3 regions of the Brenneria goodwinii genome follow, and region 1 is predicted to be linked to each of the others. Evidence: predicted binding sites of a transcription regulator. Region 1 holds the regulator's gene; each other region holds the start of a gene.
What was found. Region 1 encodes LexA, which represses DNA repair genes until DNA is damaged. Its sites were predicted from a motif close to TNCTGTATGTACATACAGNA; they were not measured.
Positions count from the first base shown of each region.

Region 1 (2,278 bases):
ATAGAGGATCGGGCGCGAGGGATCCAACCCCAGTTCGGCCACGGGGTCTATGGGAATTACCTTACTCTTCACTAACAGTTTGAGTGGAAAATTCAATAGGTTATAATAAATTTTACGCCAACCTGACATAACAACTTGAAGCCTCTTGTTAGCAATGCGTCGCAAGGATACCAGAAACTGCGCTGGAGATCTGTTGTGATAAGACAACGGGAAAGCGTTAAAACGTGAGCGAGCGTTGATAAATAATGGAGGATAGATGAATAAAGCGTCGGGGCTGACCCGGATAATCAAAGCAACCGGCTATTCCCTTCAGGGATTGAAGCAGGTATGGCGGCATGAAGCGGCATTTCGCCAGGAAACGCTGCTGGCTATTGTTGGAGCGATCATCGCCTGTCTGTTATCAATAACCTTGGTGGAAAAACTGCTGCTTATCGGAGCCGTGGTGTTGATCATGTTATTTGAACTGGTTAACAGTGCGATCGAAGCGGTGGTCGATCGCGTTGGTCTTGAACGCCATGAATTATCGGGCCGCGCAAAGGACATTGGTTCGGCAGCGGTGTTTGTCGCCATTTTGCTGGCGGCTGTCGTCTGGGGCTGTATTCTCTGGCGGCATTTTGCGTGAAGGCTTCCAGAAATTAATAAAAACCGAGGTTTACTCACATCCCGGTTCCCAATTGGCAATTAGCTGTATATACTCACAGCAAAACTGTATAAACAACCAGGGGGCGGAATGAAAGCATTAACAGCCAGACAGCAGCAGGTTTATGACCTGATCCGCGATCATCTAGCGCAGACCGGTATGCCGCCAACGCGAGCGGAAATAGCCCAGCAGCTGGGATTTCGTTCACCGAATGCCGCAGAAGAGCATCTGAAGGCATTGGCGCGTAAAGGCGTAATTGAAATTGTGTCCGGCGCATCACGCGGTATTCGTCTGCTGATGGAGGAAGAGGCTGGCATTCCGCTGATTGGCCGCGTAGCCGCGGGTGAACCGCTTTTAGCCCAGCAGCATATTGAATGTCATTATCAGGTCGATCCGTCAATGTTCAAACCCAGCGCCGATTTTCTGTTACGCGTCAGCGGGATGTCGATGAAAGACATTGGCATTATGGATGGTGATTTACTGGCTGTGCATAAAACGCAGGATGTCCATAACGGACAGGTTGTTGTGGCGCGCATTGAAGACGAAGTCACCGTCAAGCGCTTGAAAAAGCAGGGCAACACCGTTCATCTCCTGGCTGAAAACGAAGAGTTTTCTCCTATCGTTGTCGACCTGCGTCAACAAAGTTTCTCTATTGAGGGGCTGGCCGTCGGTGTTATTCGCAACGGCGACTGGAGCTGATGCCGGCGCGTTGACTGCCGGTCATCCATCCGACCTGCCATTTTCGTTTGATACTCGCCTCATATTTTGGGGCGATGTTGTTTCCTTCTTTCATGCGTATTCAATATTACCGCTACATTCTGTTGCATTTCGCCTATTTGATTTGTTGCGACATTACCGATCGTTTTCTTAATTAGATTATTAATGATGCTCTTTGAAACCCTATTTAAATAATAAAGTGAAACTATCGTCTATAGTTAATATTTAGGTGCGTTTTTTTCTCGCTTTGATATTTTTTTATTCCATTACTGGCTTTTGCCGATAGTGCGAAAATTCACTTTATATGGCAATATTTGCTATGAATAAAGAGCGAGTCAGCGTACAAGATAATACTTAAAGAATAAACTATACTTTAAATAATTCGAGTTGCAGGAAGGTAGCGACCACGGGAACCGATTTGAACGCCGCTTGCTGCGGCCCCGTAGGGACGAGCCACAGGTATGGGGCGGGTAACAAAGCCAACGCACATGCAACTTGCAGTATGACGAGTTACAGATACGCATGATCAAATGGCGACTAACCTCTGATACGGTTACGGTCGCCAAAATAATCGGCTGAAAAACAAGTTAAAGGTATGGGAAGGCAATATAATCGCGACTGCTAACCGGTAATGTTGACACGCGCAAGTTCGAATAATGGCATCCTGTGTCGAGGTGTTAACCATTTACCGTACTTGGGGTGGCGGCAGTAATGTAGGATTGGAAAGAGACGGCAGGTTTATTTTCTTTCTGACTGCAAAAATCCGGTTTGAGCGCTATTAACGGGGACAGCGGATGTTCCCTTCCCATCCTTATTATTAATGGCGTCAGCGTTTTTTAATGGGAATGGTATGGTCATGATCGCAATGGCCGGGATGTTTACAGGACGCCACTTCCTGGCAGCCCTCGCATAATCCGTGAG
Region 1 covers NZ_CP014137.1:3,586,826-3,589,103, reverse strand. The annotation lists gene plsB (glycerol-3-phosphate 1-O-acyltransferase PlsB) at 1-129, opposite strand, end outside; gene ACN28R_RS15940 (diacylglycerol kinase) at 257-622, shown strand; gene lexA (transcriptional repressor LexA) at 731-1,339, shown strand; gene zur (zinc uptake transcriptional repressor Zur) at 2,184-2,278, opposite strand, start outside.

Region 2 (2,278 bases), 2.6 Mb from region 1:
GCGCAAACGGATCTCCGACAGCAGATCGTCCACCTGGGTGGCCACCGGCCTGACTTCCAGGACCGGATCCAGCAGGCCGGTGGGTCGAACGACCTGATCGATCACGTCACCGCCGGATTTCTCCAGTTCATAGTTGCCCGGCGTCGCCGACACATAAATGGTCTGCGGCGCCAGCGCCTCGAACTCTTCAAACTTCATCGGCCGGTTATCCAGCGCTGACGGCAGGCGGAAGCCGTACTCCACCAGCGTTTCTTTGCGCGCCCGGTCGCCGCGGTACATACCGCCAATCTGCGGAATGGTGACGTGCGATTCGTCGACCACCAACAACCCGTCGGCCGGCAGATAGTCAAACAGGGTCGGCGGCGGCTCGCCGGGACCGCGCCCGGACAGATAGCGGGAATAGTTTTCGATGCCCGAGCAATAACCAAGCTCGTTCATCATTTCCAGATCAAACTGCGTCCGCTGGCTCAGTCGCTGCTCTTCCACCAGCTTATCGTTCGCCAGCAGCACCTTGCGGCGGTCGGCCAGTTCAATCTTGATATCCTCCATCGCCTGCAAAATACGTTCGCGCGGCGTCACATAGTGCGTTTTAGGATAGATGGTATAGCGCGGCACGGTATGCATAATTTGCCCGGTCAACGGATCGAACAGCGACAGGCGTTCCACCTCTTCATCAAACAGCTCGACACGCAGCGCGATGTCGTCAGACTCGGCGGGGAAAATATCAATCACTTCGCCGCGTACGCGGAAAGTCCCGCGCTGAAACGCCTGATCGTTGCGGGTATATTGCAGTTCCGCCAGCCGCCGCAAAATCGCACGCTGGTCGATAAGCATTCCCTGCGTCAGATGCAGCATCATCTTCAGATACAGATCGGGATCGCCCAAACCATAAATGGCGGAAACCGAGGCGACCACCACCACATCACGCCGTTCCAGCATGGCTTTGGTCGCCGAGAGCCGCATCTGTTCAATATGTTCGTTAACCGACGCATCCTTCTCTATGAAGGTATCGGAACTCGGCACATAGGCTTCGGGCTGATAGTAGTCATAATAAGAGACGAAGTATTCCACCGCGTTATCCGGGAAAAACCCTTTCATTTCGCCGTAAAGCTGGGCGGCCAGCGTTTTATTGGGCGCCAGCACCATGGTGGGGCGATTCAGATCGGCAATCACGTTGGCGATGGTAAAGGTTTTACCCGATCCGGTAACGCCCAGCAGCGTCTGATGCGCCAATCCATCCTCTAATCCTTCCTTTAAACGACGAATGGCTTCCGGCTGATCGCCCGCCGGTTTAAATTCGGAATTCAGTTTGAATACTTTACTCATAGTCGAATACGTTTCTCGTGGATGGGTGGACGGATGGCAAATGAGTGGAACCGGACGGCCGTCATTGACACTCAGCTATTATGAAAATCAATCGTGAACTTTGCCACCTTTATGATACTGGATATAAAAACAGCATCAAGGAAATTATTGTCTGAAAGCATGATTAATCGACGAACGGATTTGCTAGCACATCAAGTATCAATTCACCAGTGAAAATATGGCTATTTATCCCCAGATTCGTGATTGCGTTTAAAGTGTCGGCGTGGCCGCCGCTGTTAATTTATGCAACTGCGCGCTATCGACGGTAAAGGGACTTGATTTTAAATAACGCGATGATAAAAAAAGAATTAATGAAAAAGCAGAGAATAACGTCAACCTGGCGGGAACCCGCGCCAAATCTCGCCTGGCATGGCTTTTCTATCTCTAATGCACACGGTTATCCACAGAAATAGTGGATAACTCCCACAACCCCGCATCCGCCCTGAGTTGCCGAAACACAACCGTCATATAACGGCGGTGGCGATATCGATTTTCTTCACCTTTTTTCTGCAATTTATCTGATAAATATTAGGCTAAAAACGGTAAAGGCGGGAATGAACGGAAAAGCGCAGACTCAAGGTTGTCAAGAGCTAAAGTGCGAATTTCAAGATGTTTTTTTCTATCGAACGATGATAAATACGAGGCGAATTATCAGTAGAGGGATAGTGATAAAAACTTACTATTATCGCTATCCTCTGTTTAATTTAGATGACTGAAATGGATGTTTAGGTTACGCCAGCAGCGTCAGATCGACATACTGCGCCAAATTCCGCGCCAGGGGGTTCGCCAGATGCGGAATTTCCCCCAGCATCGGCGCGGGCAACCGCTGCTGCAAACTGAGCAGGTACTCCCGATGCCGTTTTCCCGGCGGCGAAATATCGTTGGCAATCCAGCCGCCGAGCGTCAGCCCGGC
Region 2 covers NZ_CP014137.1:1,016,857-1,019,134, reverse strand. The annotation lists gene uvrB (excinuclease ABC subunit UvrB) at 1-1,326, opposite strand, end outside; gene bioD (dethiobiotin synthase) at 2,096-2,278, opposite strand, start outside.
Region 2: a site for LexA is predicted at 1,442-1,461, ahead of uvrB (excinuclease ABC subunit UvrB). Genes of this name have one in related genera too.

Region 3 (2,278 bases), 1.7 Mb from region 1:
TGCATCCGCTGTAAACTTTTTAAGCAATTATTTGATTTAAAAGTATTTAACCATCAAACATTACATGTACGATACAGTTCCGCACTTAAAACGGAATGTCGTCGTCGAAATCCATCGGCGGCTCGTTGCTTGCTGCCGGTGCGTTATTCTGCGCCGGGCGTGAAGGCTGAGGCTGAGCTTGCGCGCCGCCGCTGAACTGGTTGCCGCCCTGCTGCGGTTGCTGGGGTTGGCCCCATCCGCCGGATTGCTGTCCTCCGGCCGGCGCGCCACTGTTTTGACGGCCGCCCAGCATTTGCATGGTGCCGCCAATGTTGACAACCACCTCGGTGGTGTAACGTTCCACGCCGGACTGGTCGGCCCATTTACGGGTTTGCAGCGAACCTTCAATGTAAACCTGAGAACCTTTGCGCAGGTATTCGCCAGCGACTTCGGCCAACTTGCCGAACAGCACGACGCGGTGCCATTCGGTTTTCTCTTTCTGCTCGCCGGTTTGCTTATCACGCCAGCTATCGGACGTGGCCAGTGTGATGTTGGCGACTGCACCACCATTCGGCATGTAGCGAACTTCCGGGTCCTGCCCCAGATTTCCGACAAGAATCACTTTATTAACGCCTCTGCTGGCCATGCTCGTCTCTCCTGATGAATCAATTTATATAGAGTATAAACGATCGATTTTAGCATGATAAAAGTATCTATCATACCTGCGAGACTGAATCAAAAATGAATGTAAGGATTGCAACGATTGCGCTTGATACTGGATATCCATTCAGCTTTTTTTGTGCCATACTTGCACGTTTCGAACCGGTTGTCTCCGTCAGCGAGATGATGCAAAACTGTATTTATTCCGGGAAGTGTGTGAATGGATAATATCGAAGTTCGTGGTGCCCGTACTCATAATCTCAAGAATATCAATCTGATAATCCCACGCGACAAGCTGATAGTGATCACGGGATTATCCGGTTCAGGTAAATCATCATTGGCATTTGACACCTTATATGCCGAAGGTCAACGGCGTTACGTTGAATCGCTCTCTGCCTACGCGCGCCAGTTTTTGTCGCTGATGGAGAAGCCGGACGTCGATCACATCGAAGGGTTGTCGCCCGCTATTTCCATTGAGCAGAAATCGACCTCTCACAACCCGCGTTCCACCGTCGGCACGATCACCGAAATTCATGATTACCTGCGTTTGCTGTTTGCCCGCATCGGCGAGCCTCGTTGCCCGGAACATGACGTTCCGCTGGATGCCCAGACGGTCAGCCAGATGGTGGATAACGTGCTGTCGCAGCCGGAAGGCAAGCGGCTGATGCTGTTGGCGCCGATTGTGAAAGATCGTAAGGGCGAGCACAGCAAGACGCTGGAAAACCTGGCGACGCAGGGGTACATCCGCGCGCGCATCGACGGCGAAGTGTGCGATCTTTCCGATCCGCCCAAGCTGGAATTGCAGAAAAAACACACCATTGAAGTGGTTGTCGACCGTTTCAAGGTGCGGGCCGACCTGGCGCAGCGGCTGGCGGAATCGTTTGAAACGGCGCTGGAATTGTCCGGCGGCAGTGCGGTGGTGGCCGATATGGATGACCCCACCGTGCCCGAATTGCTGTTTTCGGCGAATTTCGCCTGCCCGATATGCGGCTACAGTATGCACGAGCTGGAACCGCGCATGTTTTCGTTCAATAACCCGGCCGGCGCCTGCCCGAGCTGCGACGGGCTTGGGGTCCAGCAGTTTTTCGATCCGGCCCGGGTGGTGCAGAACGGGGAGCTGTCTCTGGCCGGCGGCGCCATTCGCGGTTGGGATCGTCGTAACTTCTACTATTTCCAGATGCTGCGCTCGCTCGCGGATCACTACAAGTTTGATGTCGACGCGCCGTTCGATAGTCTGAACGAATCCGTGCAGAAACTGATTCTGTATGGTTCAGGCAAGGAAAACATCGAATTTAAATATATTAACGATCGGGGTGATACCTCGGTGCGCCGCCACCCGTTTGAAGGGGTGCTGCATAACATGGAGCGCCGTTACAAAGAGACGGAATCCAGTGCGGTGCGTGAAGAACTGGCGAAATTTATCAGCAATCGTCCCTGCGCCAGCTGCGGCGGCACGCGTTTGCGTGAAGACGCGCGTCACGTGTTTGTCGAACAGACCACGTTGCCGGAGATTTCCGATATGAGCATCGGCCACGCGATGGGTTTCTTTCAGAATATGAAACTCAGTGGTCAGCGGGCCAAAATTGCCGAGAAAGTATTGAAGGAAATAGGCGATCGGCTGAAGTTTCTGGTCAACGTC
Region 3 covers NZ_CP014137.1:5,302,754-5,305,031, forward strand. The annotation lists gene ssb1 (single-stranded DNA-binding protein SSB1) at 86-625, opposite strand; gene uvrA (excinuclease ABC subunit UvrA) at 860-2,278, shown strand, end outside.
Region 3: a site for LexA is predicted at 753-772, ahead of uvrA (excinuclease ABC subunit UvrA). Genes of this name have one in related genera too.